Regions from separate parts of the Pseudoalteromonas sp. KG3 genome, predicted to be linked through region 2. Evidence: predicted binding sites of a transcription regulator. Region 2 holds the regulator's gene; the other holds the start of a gene.

Region 1 (7,701 bases), 1.2 Mb from region 2:
AAGCAACTCTCCGAATTAGAAAAAAAACTAAAACATTATGATTAAGCTATTGGGTTTTACCAATATTTAGCATACTCTTAACAATTGTAGAGTATATGCTCTATCGTCATTTTGGAGTACCCGTTCATGCAGCCACAAAACATTGCCGAGCTAATTTTAAATGGCTTTAAAAAACATTATAAATTATTTCAGCAGATCACTGCACAAGCCCCTCTCGCATTTGCCAAGCGAGACTGGGCAAAAATGCATGATATTAGCCGCCTGCGAATAACCTATTATGATGAACGGGTAAACGAAACAACCCAGCAATTGCAACAGCACGCCAAGCAACTTGATGAGTCTTTGTGGTTACAAACAAAACAGACCTATCAGCATTTTTTAACCTTTCACCCACAGGCAGAATTGGCTGAAACGTTTTATAATTCAGTATTTTGTCGGTTGTTTCATCGGCGTTATTTTAATAATGATTTTATTTTTGTTAAAGCCACCTTAGCCGATGCGCCTGCGCTTCCTGTTGAAGCCGAATACCGTAGTTATTTTCCTGTTGTAGACGGCTTAAAACCAACAATTCGTAAAATGATTAATCAGTTTGACTTTAAAGCCGATTTTGTGAATTTAGAGCGCGATATACGACTGCTTGTAAAAGCGTTTTACAAACAAGCGCCCGATACACACCACCGTGCATGGCAAATGCGTTTTGATATTTTGCAAACACCTTTTTATCGTAATAAAGCCGCGTATATTGTTGGTCGTGTAGTGTCGCAAAGTGGCGTGCAACCCTTTATTATTGCCGTATTACATCATCAAGATGAAGGTCTTTATTTAGATGCGCTACTGACTAACTCATCACAAATGCGGGTTATTTTTGGTTTTGCCCGCGCCTATTTTATGGTTGAAACTCATGCACCTTCAGCTTTAGTGCGATTCTTAAATCAACTAATGCCCAACAAAACCTTAGCCGAGCTTTACAATGCCATCGGTTTTCATAAACAGGGCAAAACAGAATTCTATCGTGAGTTTTTAACCCATTTACAACGCTCTACTGATGACTTTGTGATTGCCCCTGGCACACCTGGTATGGTGATGATGGTATTTACCCTGCCTTCTTTTGATTATGTGTTTAAAATAATTAAAGATAAGTTTGGTGAGAGCAAACCGTTTGGTCGCGATACAGTACTTAAACGCTACCAATTAGTAAAAAGCCACGACCGTGTTGGCCGTATGGCCGATACTATAGAGTATTCTAACGTCGTATTCCCACTCGCACGTTTTAACGCTACATTACTTGCGCAGCTTAAGGAAACCATTGGCTCATCGATGATCATTGAAGGAGACTTATTGATCATCAAACATATGTATATTGAACGACGGATGACACCGCTCAATTTATACTTAGAGAACGCCAACTACGAGGATGCTGCCGTTGCAATAACAGAATACGGCCAAGCCCTTAAAGAGATGATCGCGGTTAATATATTTCCTGGCGACATGCTGCTTAAAAACTTTGGCGTGAGTAAACATAAGCGCATTATTTTTTACGATTATGATGAAGTGCAATATTTAACAGATATGAACTTCAGAGCGCTGCCTAAAGCAAAAAGCTATGACGACTACTTAACCAATGAGCAAAGCTACTCTGTAGCACCACAGGATGTATTTCCTGAACAATTATGCACTTTTGTAATGCCTAACCAGCGTTATAAGGAAATTTTTACTCAGGCACATCCTGAGTTACTCGATGTAATATTTTGGCAGCAAGCACAACAAAATGTAAGAAAAGGCATTGTTAGTCATATATACCCCTATCCGGCAGCACAGCGATTTATCCACCAGTGGTAAACGAAAGGACACACAATGAATATCAGTAAAATAGATTTAAACTTACTCGTTTATCTCGATACCTTATTACGCGAATGCAATGTTACTCGCGCCGCACATCAACTCAGTATTACACAACCGGCCATGAGTAATGGTTTAAAGCGTTTACGTAATTTATTTAATGATCCAATTTTGGTGCGAACAAGCGACGGAATGGTGCCAACCGAGCGAGCAATTGAATTACAGCCGGTGATCCGCGGTATATTAATGACCCTAGAAGAAACCCTTGCGCCTAATCGCGAGTTTGAAGCTGGTCAAAGTAAGCGAGTATTTCGTATTATGGCCAGCGATTATGCCGCCAGCACGTTAGCGCCTAAACTATTAAGTAAGCTTCATGCAGAAGCGCCCGATACCACTTTAGATATCCTAACTCCTAGTGACGTAACCTTTCATGATGTTGAAAATGGCAAAGTTGATATGGCGATTAACCGCTTTGAAAATTTACCGCAATCGTTCCATCATAAGCGAATTTGGAAAGACAGCTTTTGCTGCTTACTCAAAGCCGACAATCCAATAATCGAAAACTTCAGCTTAGATAGTTATTTAAAAGCCCGTCACATTTGGGTCAGTAAAACAGGTTTTGGGGTAGGTGTTGGCATGGATCCCAAAGATGTGCAAAAGCTAGGCTGGGTAGATGAAGCCCTCGCCCACTTTGGCAAACACCGTAACATTGCTACTTTCACCCGTAATTACCATGTTGCTATTCACTTAGCGAAAGAACAAAATTTAGTTGCGACGTTACCTTCAAAAGCAGCAAACATTTATTTAGACGATGCCGGTTTAAAAATACTTGAGCCACCTTTTCCTATTCCGCCATTTGAACTCGATATGATCTGGAGCCCATTATTACACCGTGACGCAAGTCATATTTGGTTACGGCAGAAAGTGGCTGAAGTAGCCGATGAGTTAAAATAACACTCTTACAAAGTCTGTGTAAAATTTGCTTACTGAGTTTAGCTTAGTAAGCAACCTCCCCCTCAAAAATATATTTTAACCATTAAAATACAACTGGTTATATAAAACCCTCACACTGGAACATAGCTTGCTTTAGTTAATATGAATTTCATTAAACTTAAAGAGGTCATAATTATGAATACCCATCAAGGACAAGACGTTAATCATATCACTGACATTATCCAAGTAATGAACAGCGGCATCGACTTTTATGAAAAAGCCCAAGAGAAAGTCAAAGATCCAGCAATTGGCGCACTTTTTCAACGTATGATAGATGCGCGCAAAGTGAGTGTTGAAAACCTTCAACCCTATGCAATCAATGAGCAAGGAGAACGCGAAGATGGCTCATCATTTGCTGTTGAAGCTCGCCGAGCCTACACTGCACTGATCACTAAATTTAGCTCAGATAACGATCAAACATATGTTAAAGAGCTTGAAGAAGTGGAAGATAAAACACTCTCAGAAATCAAAACAGCGATGAAAAAACCACAGCCCCATGACTGTGAAGCTGCACTGGCTAAAGTATTATTAACCATGCAAAGCTGCCATACCGAGATGAGCCGTATGCAAAAGCATTGATCACTATGCTTAAATCAAAGCCCAGCCAGATGCTGGGCTTTTTTATATCCATAACTATAGTCAAATGATTTTTATAACAAAATAATGCAAAAAATTAATAAAAATAGAATATTTATTTAACCACGGCATAAATTTTATCGTCTAGGCTTATTAATAGGTACCTACTACACCGCTGTGGCGCCGCAGCATTTTATCAAAAAAATAAGGTTCCATTATGAGAAATAAACAACATGTACAACAAGATAACGCAGATGTAGATATGACCCCGATGCTTGATATCGTGTTCATATTATTAATTTTCTTTATAGTTACAACATCGTTTGTAAAACCCGTTGCCATCGAGTTACAACGACCTTTAGATAAACCTAATATTGATAAACTAACTAAAAGCGCGCATTTTAGTATCGACCAAAATAATGCCGTACATTTTGGCGAACGGTTAATTGCGTTAGACCAAGTAGCCACTAACCTCGCCATGTTTGCAGCGAAGTATAAAATATCCGCAGTGCAAATTTCAGCGAACGAAAACAGTACCCATCAAACGTTGATGACAGTAATGAACAACATTAAAGGTTATGAAAACTACCCAATCACTCTAAAATCACTCTAAAATCACTCTAAAACAAAAAAAGGGCCTAACGGCCCTTTAAAGCTAAATAACGTAGGAGAAGTTATTTTAGAATCGGTATTCAGCACCTACATAATAGTAAGCACCGTTAAAGCCAAATGGCGCAGAGCGACGTGAATACTCAAATACCCCAGTAGAACTTACAATGGTATTACCTGCAGCATCCACTATAGTGCCTGCGCGTGAATTACCAATGGTGTTTTTATCTGGGTATACGTCAAATAAGTTGTTAGCACCAATATTCAGTGACAGATTATCAGTAACAAAGTAGTTCACTTTAACATCAGTTAGGATCTCAGCCCCGTAGGTTTGGCGACCACCGTCTTCAACTGTGTATTCACCGTAACGGTTAAGGGATAAGTTCACCGTCCAATCTTCTAAACGATATAGCGCACTTAAGTTAACTCTGTCTTGTGGTTGCCACTCTTCGATGATTGAGGTTTCTTGCGAAGAAAATACATCTTCAACAGGAATTGTCTCAAGGCCGCTGCCTTGTGGGGTAAATAAATCCACGACATCGGTTTCAGTAAAGTTAGCTGCTAAGGTAAAATCAAGCGTGCCGCCTAACCCTTCAGTATTCCAGGTTGCAACAAAATCAATACCTTGCGTTTCAGTGTCGGCCCCATTTAAGAAAAACTGCCCAGCACCTGCACCTGAGCTAACCAGCGCAGCATCTAAGGTGTCTGATAAGCCTTTGCCTAAACGATTACTGATCACAATGCGGTCATCAATATCAATTGAGTAGTAATCTAACGTCACATTAATGTTATCAGTCACGTTATATACAATACCCATACTTAGATTTTGTGATTTCTCTTCTTTGAGTTTTGGAATACCAATACTTTGTGCAAGCGTACTGTCGTTTCTAAACGTACCAACTTCTTCAGCCACTAAAGTCCCATTAGGACCAACCACAAATTGGGTGCTTATATTATTAAAATATAACTGCTGCATCGAAGGTGCTCTAAAGCCGGTACTCACCGCACCACGTAACGATACGTCATCAGTCACAGACCAGTTACCAGCTAACTTAAAGTTTACCGTGTCGCCAAACCCTTTGTAGTTATCATAGCGAAGCGCGCCTGAAATAATAACATCATCAATAATATAGGTTTCAGCATCTAAGTAAAAAGAGATCACATCGCGAGATTCATCCACCGATGACGCTGGTGCAGAGCCACCAAAACCTTGCGTACCACCAGCGGCATTTTCGCTGCCAATGCCACCACTCATACCATCATAAATGTTAACGCCGTTGTTGGTATCGTAATCACGGTATGCGTATTCACTGCCTTCTAAAATACGGTATTCATCAGTACGTAATTCCGCGCCCATAGCAAGCGAGAAATCATCATAATCTTGCGTAAAATCAAGGTTAATGGTTTGCAGTGATAACTCCATGCCATAGGCATACGCTTGGCGAGGAATTGTGGCGCGAATGTCGTCAGCACTTAAACCTTGATCATAACGTAATAGATTAGCGTATGAGCCATTGATAGTGTCACTGGTGGTGTAATCGATGCTGTTTTCACCATAGGTGTATGACAAATCAAGGCTTGAGCTGTTATCAAACTCTTTTTTAAAGCCAAAGTTATAAGAAACATCATCAATGGTGGTATTAATTTTTGGTAAGAATCCCATTGGGATCACAGCATCACCGTCTTGTAATACTGGGTTACCGCCGCCATTGGCATTTTCACGGAAAAACGCGGCTGACTCATTATCTCGAGTTGAGTAAGTAATAAAACCATATAACTCGCCACCTGCTAGTTCATATCCCGAATTCACAGTTAAAGCAAATTGTTGCGAGTCTGCATCGCCAATTCTAAATGTATCACGTGGTGCAGTCAGCTCACGAGGATCGCCCGCTAATAGCGTACCATCAGAAAGCTCTGTACAGCCATAAAATTGGCAAGAGCCATGTAAACCTGCGCGATTTGTTGGCGCACGGTCGCGGTAATTGATTGTGGTATTTAAATAACCGTCATCACCTAACGCAAAGCCTTTATTAAAATCAACAGTAACGGTTTCGCCATCACCTTCAGAATATTGACCATAATTAACCGCGGCTTTCCCACCTTCATCAGCGTCTTTTAAAACAATGTTGATAACGCCCGCAATCGCATCCGAGCCATATTGCGCAGCCGCACCATCACGTAGCACTTCGATACGCTTGATTGCAGCAGCTGGGATCGCATTCATATCTGTACCTGCAGTACCACGCCCTACAGATGTGTTGATATGGATAATACTGGCTTGGTGACGGCGCTTACCATTAATAAGTACTAAGGTTTGATCGGGACCTAACCCACGCAACGTAGCTGGACGCAGTGCATCGGTGCCATCACTGATCGCTGAGCTTGAAAAGTTAAAAGAAGGTGCAATAGCTTGTAGCATACGACCCACTTCTGTTTGCCCGGTATTTTCCAGTGCTTCTGCACTTAAAATATCAACAGGCACAGGTAAATCTTCAACTGACCGCCCTGCTACGCGGCTACCGACGATGGCAATTTTTTCAATGTTTTCCTGCGCGGCTTGTTCTTGTGCGTTTGCCACTTGACTGTTAGTTGCCATTAAAAGTGGTAAAACAGCGGCACTGACCCCTGAAAGCTTTCTCATGTTGTTATCATTCCTATTGATTTGTTTGAGTTTTATACTCAGTAAACCATTTTGATCAACAACCGCATCGAGTTCAGTCTGTTTTAGCATATTGCTAAGCGCTTCTAACTGAGTGTAATAACCATACACTGATTGAGCTTGGTATTGCTTGGCTAAATCAAACGAAAAAACCACCGTTTGTTCTGTTTGTTTGGCAAATTCAATCAGTGCTAGGTCTGCTCGCTGCGCTTTTATGTCAAATTGTATCATTTGTGATTCAGCCGCTGCACTTTGTACATTAAAACTTAATGCAAGCGGTGCGACGGCTAAACAGCCACAAAGTGAATACGTTTGGTTACTGCGCAACTTATATAAACAGTTGAGAAAGAATAATCCGCTATGTAATTTTATCTTTTTATTAATTATTTTATTACTTTTTGCTTTTACCATTGTAACTTCTGACACTTTTAATCAAAGAGTAAGCCAAAAAGATCAGCTATTATCGGACTGTTTTAGACTCACAATATGCTCACCTAACCGTTCATGCTCAATGGCTAAATTTAATCGTAAACTATCAAGCAACCCGACAATATCCCCAGCCTTAAAAACACCCGCTACCTTTAGTGAAGCTAAACTAGGATCTGCTAATTCAAAGCGTGTTGCGGTATAACGACTCACTTCTTGTAAAGCGTCGCTAAGCGGTTCACCATTAAAAATTAACATCCCTTGTTGCCATGCTAAATCGCGTTGTACATCGTCTTGCGTCAAACGCGTAATTGGTTTTGTTATACTTTCTTTTATCAATGCTTTTTCACCAGAGATGACAATACTGGCATTAATATTTTTAACTTTTGCGGTATCGTTACTGGCGTTTTGCAATTGTACAAAATCATCCGCATTTACAGCGACAGAAGGGTCAGTGATCATTACTTTACCTTCTGTGACTACTAATTCTAAATCAGATGCCGCATTACGTTGTACATTAAATACTGTGCCTAACGCTGTGAATGACTTATCTCCTGCCATCACAGTAAAAGGGCGAGCGGCATCTTTGGCAACGTTAA
Region 2 (7,701 bases):
CAACCAATTGCGATTGTGAGATAACTACGGTTGTTTCGCTCTAGATGTGGTAACCAAGTTTGCACAAAGGTTTGGATCTGCCAAGTGAACTTTTGCACGATGCTGTGGCTGGCTAAATAATCTTTTACTGGTTGATCAAGGCCGGTAAGTGGCTTTAACTCAGGTTCCCAATGTGGGTTTGGTAAAAACCGCGCATCAAATACGTAATCGGCCTCTTTTGGAATGCCATACTTAAAGCCAAATGATTCAAAGGTAATGATTAGTTTTTTGTCTTTTTTACCTAAAATTTTCTCACGGATTGACTCTGCCAGCTGGTGGACACTAAGGTCGGTGGTATCCAGCATAAAATCGGCACGAGTTGTTAGCACATCAAGTAATACTTTTTCTTGTTTGATAGCTAAATCGAGCGGCAAAGAATCCAATGATAATGGGTGTAAGCGGCGAGTTTCAGAAAAGCGTTTGATCAGCGTTTGATCATCACAATCTAAATAAAATAATGTTGGATTGGCGAAACCTGGCAAGTATTCAAGAATATCGTTAAATTCTTCTTGTTCTTTCGGTAAATTACGCACATCAATGCTAACTGCAATTTTGTCGTAATTATCAGAAACACTACGCACTAATGAAGGTAATAAGTTTACTGGAATATTATCAACACAATAATAGCCAAGATCTTCGACTACGCGCAGTGCAACAGATTTACCTGAGCCAGAGCGGCCACTGATGATGATTAACTCCATGTAAACTCTCCTTCATTTGGCTACGACTGCTCAACAATAACGTGATATAAATCTTGATCTGTTTTTGCACTACGTAATTGTTTGCAAAAATCTTTATCGTTAAGTTTATCAGCAATTGTGGCTAACGTCTTTAAATGAAGTTGGCTATCACCATCTGGTACGATGAGGGCGATAAAGAGATCCACAGGACGGTTATCAATCGCATCAAAATTAATCGGTGTTTCGCTTACTAAAATTATCGCTAGTGGGCTTTCAATACCCGTCATACGGCCATGTGGAATAGCAATACCACGACCAATCCCCGTACTGCCTAGTTTTTCTCTGGCGAGTAATGCATCGAGGATTTCTTGTTGTGATAGCTGAGGAAGTTGTTCATGAGCCAATTGGCTGATAAATTCAATGATCCGTTTTTTGCTATTAAAAAGGACCGCAGCTTTGCTGCAGTCCTGGCAAATAAGTGAGCTTAATTTCATAGTATTAGTGTCGAGCGTGCTTCTCTTTGTGTTTGATTACTTGACGGTCAAGTTTGTCAATTAGTCCGTCAATGGCTGCATACATGTCTTGGTGCTCAGTTGAGGCAAATAATTCAGCGCCACTAACATGTATTGTGGCTTCTGCTTTTTGGCTTAGCTTTTCAACGTCAAGAATAACATGGACATTGTTGATGTGATCAAAATGCCTCTCAAGCTTCGCAAACTTATTGTTTACATAGTCTCTTAATGAATCAGTAATTTCTACGTGACGACCAGTTAAATTTAGTTGCATAAGCATTTTCCTTTTTTGATTTTACGCCTTAAATCAAACTCTTTCTTTGATTTGACGGTGGAATAGCCAGTGACTCGCGGTATTTTGCAATAGTCCGTCTAGCTACTTTGATACCTTGCTCTGCCAATATATCTGCAATTTTACTATCACTCAATGGTTTCGCTGAGTTTTCTGCGCTGATCAGTTTTCTGATCAATGCGCGAATTGCGGTAGACGAACATTCACCGCCGTTCTCAGTGCTTACATGACTTGAGAAAAAATATTTTAGCTCAAAAATACCCCGTGGAGTATGCATGTATTTTTGGGTTGTTACGCGAGAAATTGTCGACTCATGCATTTCAACCATTTCAGCAACGTCATTTAGCACCATCGGGCGCATAGCTTCAGGGCCATGTTCAAAGAATCCTTGCTGCTGTTTAACAATGCAGTTGGTTACTTTGAGTAATGTGTCGTTACGACTTTCTAGGCTTTTTATAAACCATTTAGCTTCTTGCAGATGCGAACGAATAAATTGGCTGTCAGTGCTCGATTTAACGGAGCGTGACATGGCCGCATATTGGCTGTTCACTCTAATTTTTGGCATGCTGTCTGGATTAAGTTCAACCACCCAGCGGCCTTTAATTTTTTTCACTGATACATCAGGAATAACGTACTCTGACTCTTCCCGTACTATGGTATCCGCAGGCTTTGGGTTGAGACTGTGGATCAGTGTCATGACTTCTTTTAAATCTTCTTCTTTAAGCTTAGTCTTTTTCATCAAAGTGCGATAGTCGCGACTAGCTAATAAATCGATATGATCCGTTAAAATCATTTTTGTCTCTGCAATCCAAGGAGTTGCAGGATCAAATTGATTTAATTGAATACATAAACACTCTTGTAAACTACGGGCGGCAATGCCAACAGGATCAAATAATTGAATGCGCTTTAAAACCGCTTGCACTTCGTCCAGTTCGATTTCTTCTTCGCTGTTGCCTTGATTTAAGCTCTCTACAAGGTCTTCACAGCTGAGTGTTAAAATACCAGAGTCATCAATGGCCTCAACAATGGCAATGGCGATTGCTTCATCGGTTGGGCTAAAGGGCGTTAGCTGTAACTGCCACATTAAATATTCATGCAAGGTCTCTGTTGAGGCGCCTTGATAAATAGATTCATCTTCGGGCATTGGCCCCGATGAACTGTTAGGCGCAGCACTCATGTATTCATCCCAAGTGACGTCCATTGCCATTTCGTCACTGAGGGTTTCTTTACTTAATGCTTCGCTGCTTTCTTGTTCGTATTCGCTAGGCTTGTCGTCCGCTGAGGCACTGACAGTTAAGTCATCGTTGTCTTGTTTTTGTTCGTTTTTGCCAGCAGCATCTTCTGAATATTCATGTTCTTCTAGTTCTAACAACGGATTGCTATCTAGCGCTTCTTGAATTTCTTGCTGGAGATCCAATGTACTGAGCTGCAATAAGCGAATAGCTTGTTGCAGTTGCGGTGTCATTGTAAGTTGCTGGCCCATGCGCAGCTGGAGTGATTGCCTCATGTATCTCTAACAATCCTTTTATTGTTGTCATTGTTAAGTTTAGCAGATGCTTTACCGAGTGTGGCTTTATAGCCTAAATTGCTCACCCAGGTAAACATCGCGAACTGTTTGGTCGGCAAGTACATGCTCAGGTGTGCCTGATGCAATTAACTCCCCATGAGAAACTATGTAGGCTTTTTCACAAACATCAAGGGTTTCTCGTACATTGTGGTCGGTAATAAGTACGCCAATACCACGGTTTTTAAGGTGTTCAATAATCTTCTTTATATCTAACACTGAAATAGGATCAACGCCAGCAAAAGGCTCATCTAGCAGGATAAATTTTGGATTTGCGGCTAAAGCGCGCGCAATTTCAACGCGACGGCGTTCACCACCCGATAACGCCATACCTTGGCTGTCACGAATATGTTGAATGCTAAATTCATCAAGTAAGCTGTCGAGGGCTTCTTCTCTGGCTTGTTTTTTTAGGTCTTTGCGAGTTTCTAAAATCGCCATCAAGTTTTGATACACAGTCAACTTGCGAAATATCGATGACTCCTGAGGCAAGTAACCAATTCCCAAGCGGGCACGGCTATGCATTGGTAGCAGGGTAATGTCATTATCATCAATACTGATTTTACCTTTGTCGCTAGGCACTAAACCGACAATCATGTAAAAAGTAGTGGTTTTACCTGCGCCATTTGGGCCCAGTAAACCAACAATGCTGCCAGCGGTGACTTCTAAACCAACACTTTTGACTACTTGACGACCTTTGTAGCTTTTAGCTAAAAATTCAGCTTTTAATGTACTCATGGCTGACCTTTAGATTTGGTTTTTTTACTGTCTACAGGCACGAGTATGGTGTGTACGCGATCGTCTGAACTAGCGCCTTTTTCAGCACTGATCAGTTGTTGGTCCATGTCGTAGGTAATGCTTTTAGCGTTAATCTTTTGCCCTGCTTGAGTAACCTGTGCGTCACCAATTAGCGTTAAGTAGCGTTTTGCAACGTCGTAACGAACTTCATCTGCGCTGGCGCTCATAATTGTGCCATCGGCTTGTTTTTCTTCAAAATAAGCCGGGCTGCCAGTTGCGACTAGTAATTGTTTATTATCGCCTAAGTCTTCACGTTTGTGCACTTCAAGGCGATCAGCTTTGATACGACGGTTACCATGAATGATCTCAACATTTTTTTCAAAAATACCGATATTATCTTTCAGTTGTGCAAGCTGCTTGTCTGCACTGATCGATACTTGATCTGCAGGCGGTGAGGCCGTCTCTGCAAAACTTGAAAAGGCTATGAATAAGCTTGGTATAACAAGCAAGTGAGCAAATTTATTGGTCATAATATATGGTTCGCGTATGGTTAATTAGTTCTACCACTTCGGCTTTTAAGTCGGCATGGAGGCCGCGCCCAGTGATCTTTAAATTTGGTCCGATCAATTCTACTGGTTGTTCAGAACTCATGGTTTGCAGTTCAATATCAACCTGAATGTTGTCTGCGTTTATATGTTCAATCATGGCGTTGTTGGTGAGGTTTTTAGCCACCACATTGCCTTCTAAAATTAATTGATGATTTTCATATAAGGTGGCTTCGTCTGCATTAATTTGCCACGTTTGTTGTTGATTATATAAAGTAAAAATAGGTTGCTCAAAGTAAGTAAAACCTAACTGCTGGTACAGCTCCATTTTTGCAGCGGTTACTTTGTGACTAATTTTACCTTGTTCATCAAACGCGGTTTGTTTTAATGCCACCGCTGTGTAATCAGGTTTTGCTATTATATCTTCTTGATTCTGTACTGTGGTTGTAGGCTGATTAAAATAAGGGAACCACAGCCACACCATACAAACGACGAACAATACGCATAATATCAAACGCGCACTATTCATGAGCTGGTTCCTTCGCAGGTTAATGATTTACCATTTTCAAGCATCAGTAAATCAGTTAACTCACGCACTGCACCAAAGCCACCTGGCAACATGGTTGTATAGTGTGAAATACGTTTTATGAGTGGGTGTGCATCATTAACTGCTACCGCAAACCCCACCAATTCCATCACTGGCATATCAGGACCGTCGTCACCAATGTAGGCAATTTGCTCATCAGTTAACTGCAGTTTATCTTTGAGCTGTTGATAAGCTTGCAACTTATTTTCTTGGCCTTGATAAATATGCGGTACAGTCAGGCTAGTCATTCGTTGCTGAACTATCTGTGAATGACGACCGGTGATCACGGCGACTTCAAAACCACTGTTGATCAAGGCTTTAATGCCAAAGCCGTCTTTGGTATTAAAGGCTTTTAGCTCTTCACCCTGGTTGCCTAAATAAATACGGCCATCTGAAAATACGCCATCAATGTCGCAAATAAGCAGTTTAATTTTCTGTGCGCGGCTGCGTACATCATCACAAAGCGGCTGGTATAAATCAGCAAACTGCATTATAAAACTCCTGCTTTTAGCAAATCCTGCATGTTCAGTGCACCAATAGGATGTTGATTATCATCAATCACAATTAAGCCGTTGATACGCTTATTTTCCATAATGTTGAGTGCCTCTGCGGCGAGCATATCTGCGGTTGCTGTAGTACAAGAACGGGTCATTACAGTGCTTATCAAAGTGCTATGAATATCAACCCGTTGCTCTAAAATACGGCGTAAATCACCGTCAGTAAACAATCCTGCAAGCTGGTTGTTATCATCAACAATAGCGGTCATACCTAAGCCTTTGGCAGACATTTCAATTAACGCATCTTTGATGCATTGTTTGTCATTAATGATAGGTGTTGCATCACCACTGTGCATAATATCTTTTAAGCATAGCAGTAAGCGTTTACCTAAGCTGCCACCTGGGTGTGATAGTGCAAAGTCGTCGGCGGTAAATCCGCGAGTCTCTAGCAGCGCAACAGCGATTGCATCACCCATCGCGAGCGTGGCTGTGGTGCTGGCTGTAGGTGCAAGCCCTAATGGGCAGGCTTCTTGGCTTACTTTAATACATACATGAGCATCCGCCCACTTTGCCATTGACGATGCTGGATTACCGGTCATGGCAATCATTTTTGCGCCAATACGTTTAATAACTGGAATTATATTGAGTACTTCGCTGGTTTCACCTGAGTTGGATAGCAACATGACTACATCATCGCGGGTGATCATCCCTAAATCGCCATGGCTTGCTTCACCAGGATGAACAAAAAACGCTGGTGTACCGGTACTTGCCAATGTTGCAGCAATTTTATTGCCAATATGACCGGATTTTCCCATACCCACTACAATGATCCTGCCATGGCATTGATACATTAGTTGGCAAGCTCGATTAAAGTTTTCGTCTAGGTATTGGACTATCTCAGTCAGTGCTTGGCGCTCGATATCGAGAACCCGCTTACCTTGTTCAATAAAATTTAACTGCGTCATCGTGTTATCCATTTTTGGGTAGCATTAAGCAACTTGGTTGAAAATATAACCTTGATAGACTAAAAACGCGACCAATAACAGGCCACCTTCAACTCGATTAATGCGTCTTGTGCCTCTAAAACTTAAAGACATAGCAATCAATGCTATGGTGGCACCAATCATTATTAAGGCATCACGGTTTGCCGCCGATGGGTCAATAATTGATGGGTTGATAATACCCGCCAGTGGCAATACTGCTAATATGTTAAAGATATTTGAGCCGACAATATTGCCCAGCGCTAAATCATCTTCTTTTTTCAGTACCCCTGCGATACAGGCGGCAAGCTCAGGTAGGCTAGTACCAATGGCAATAATGGTTAAACCAATGACCAGATCACTTAAGCCAAAGAATTTGGCAATATCAACCGCAGAGCCGACTAAAAAGTGCGAGCTGATAGGCAGTAATATCATACCTATGATTAACCAAAATAAAGCCGACTTAGTTGGCACATTATCTGGCACATCTTCACAAGCTTCACTGACAAATGGGTCATCAGCTTGGTTTTTAGCGCGAATAGAAATAATAACTAAGCCAGCAATAAATACGACAAAGCCAATGATTAATGCAACGCCTTCTGTAAATGAAAAGTAGTTATCAGAAAATACATACCAAGCAGCAATTGACACTAACAACACCAGCGGCATTTCACGCTTCAAGGTCATTGAGGATACTGAAAGAGGGCGCAATAGCGCGGTAATACCTAACACAAGTAAAATATTAGTGATATTTGAGCCAACGGCATTACCCACGGCTGTATCAGTTTTACCCGCAAGAGCAGCTGATGCTGAGACCATCATTTCTGGGGCTGACGAGCCCATAGCAACCACTGTTAAGCCAACAATTAGTGTAGGGACACCGAAATTTTTTGCCAGCGCAGCCGCGCCGTAAACAAAGCGATCTGCACTCCAAACGAGAGCTGCAAACCCGAGAATTAAAATGACAAAAGAAGTCACCATTGTGTTACGCCAATTATTCAAAATAAGATGACTGCAAATAGTAACAAAAGCCAACCTGAAAGTATAAATAAAAGAATCAGGTCAACTTGTTAGTAAGTCGTTATTTTTACCTCAGAAAAAATTATTTAAGCGTCTGTTAAGCCTACTGCTGTAAGGTTTTGCTTGTTATTACATAGAATATTACAAAATTTTACGAATTGTTTTTTCCATCTTGCTGTAAAAACGCTTAAAATAGGAGAACTAGTGAATATAGTAATGGAGAGCGACTTGTCGCAACCAATAGTAGAAAT

The links. Region 2 encodes sigma-54, which starts transcription at its own class of promoters, with help from an activator protein. Its sites were predicted from a motif close to GTTGGCACGNNNNTNGNNT; they were not measured.
Region 1: a site for sigma-54 is predicted at 2,908-2,926, ahead of NDQ71_RS04390 (PA2169 family four-helix-bundle protein). Genes of this name have one in related genera too.

The regions. Positions count from the first base shown of each region.
Region 1 covers NZ_CP098523.1:896,008-903,708, forward strand. The annotation lists gene NDQ71_RS04375 (DUF4124 domain-containing protein) at 1-45, shown strand, start outside; gene aceK (bifunctional isocitrate dehydrogenase kinase/phosphatase) at 127-1,839, shown strand; gene NDQ71_RS04385 (LysR family transcriptional regulator) at 1,855-2,793, shown strand; gene NDQ71_RS04390 (PA2169 family four-helix-bundle protein) at 2,968-3,411, shown strand; gene NDQ71_RS04395 (biopolymer transporter ExbD) at 3,626-4,021, shown strand; gene NDQ71_RS04400 (TonB-dependent siderophore receptor) at 4,088-7,087, opposite strand; gene NDQ71_RS04405 (FecR family protein) at 7,130-7,701, opposite strand, start outside.
Region 2 covers NZ_CP098523.1:2,057,951-2,065,651, reverse strand. The annotation lists gene rapZ (RNase adapter RapZ) at 1-740, opposite strand, end outside; gene ptsN (PTS IIA-like nitrogen regulatory protein PtsN) at 761-1,213, opposite strand; gene hpf (ribosome hibernation promoting factor) at 1,218-1,505, opposite strand; gene NDQ71_RS09810 (RNA polymerase factor sigma-54) at 1,534-3,030, opposite strand; gene lptB (LPS export ABC transporter ATP-binding protein) at 3,097-3,822, opposite strand; gene lptA (lipopolysaccharide transport periplasmic protein LptA) at 3,819-4,352, opposite strand; gene lptC (LPS export ABC transporter periplasmic protein LptC) at 4,342-4,896, opposite strand; gene kdsC (3-deoxy-manno-octulosonate-8-phosphatase KdsC) at 4,893-5,444, opposite strand; gene NDQ71_RS09785 (KpsF/GutQ family sugar-phosphate isomerase) at 5,444-6,415, opposite strand; gene NDQ71_RS09780 (calcium/sodium antiporter) at 6,440-7,411, opposite strand; gene mlaF (phospholipid ABC transporter ATP-binding protein MlaF) at 7,667-7,701, shown strand, end outside.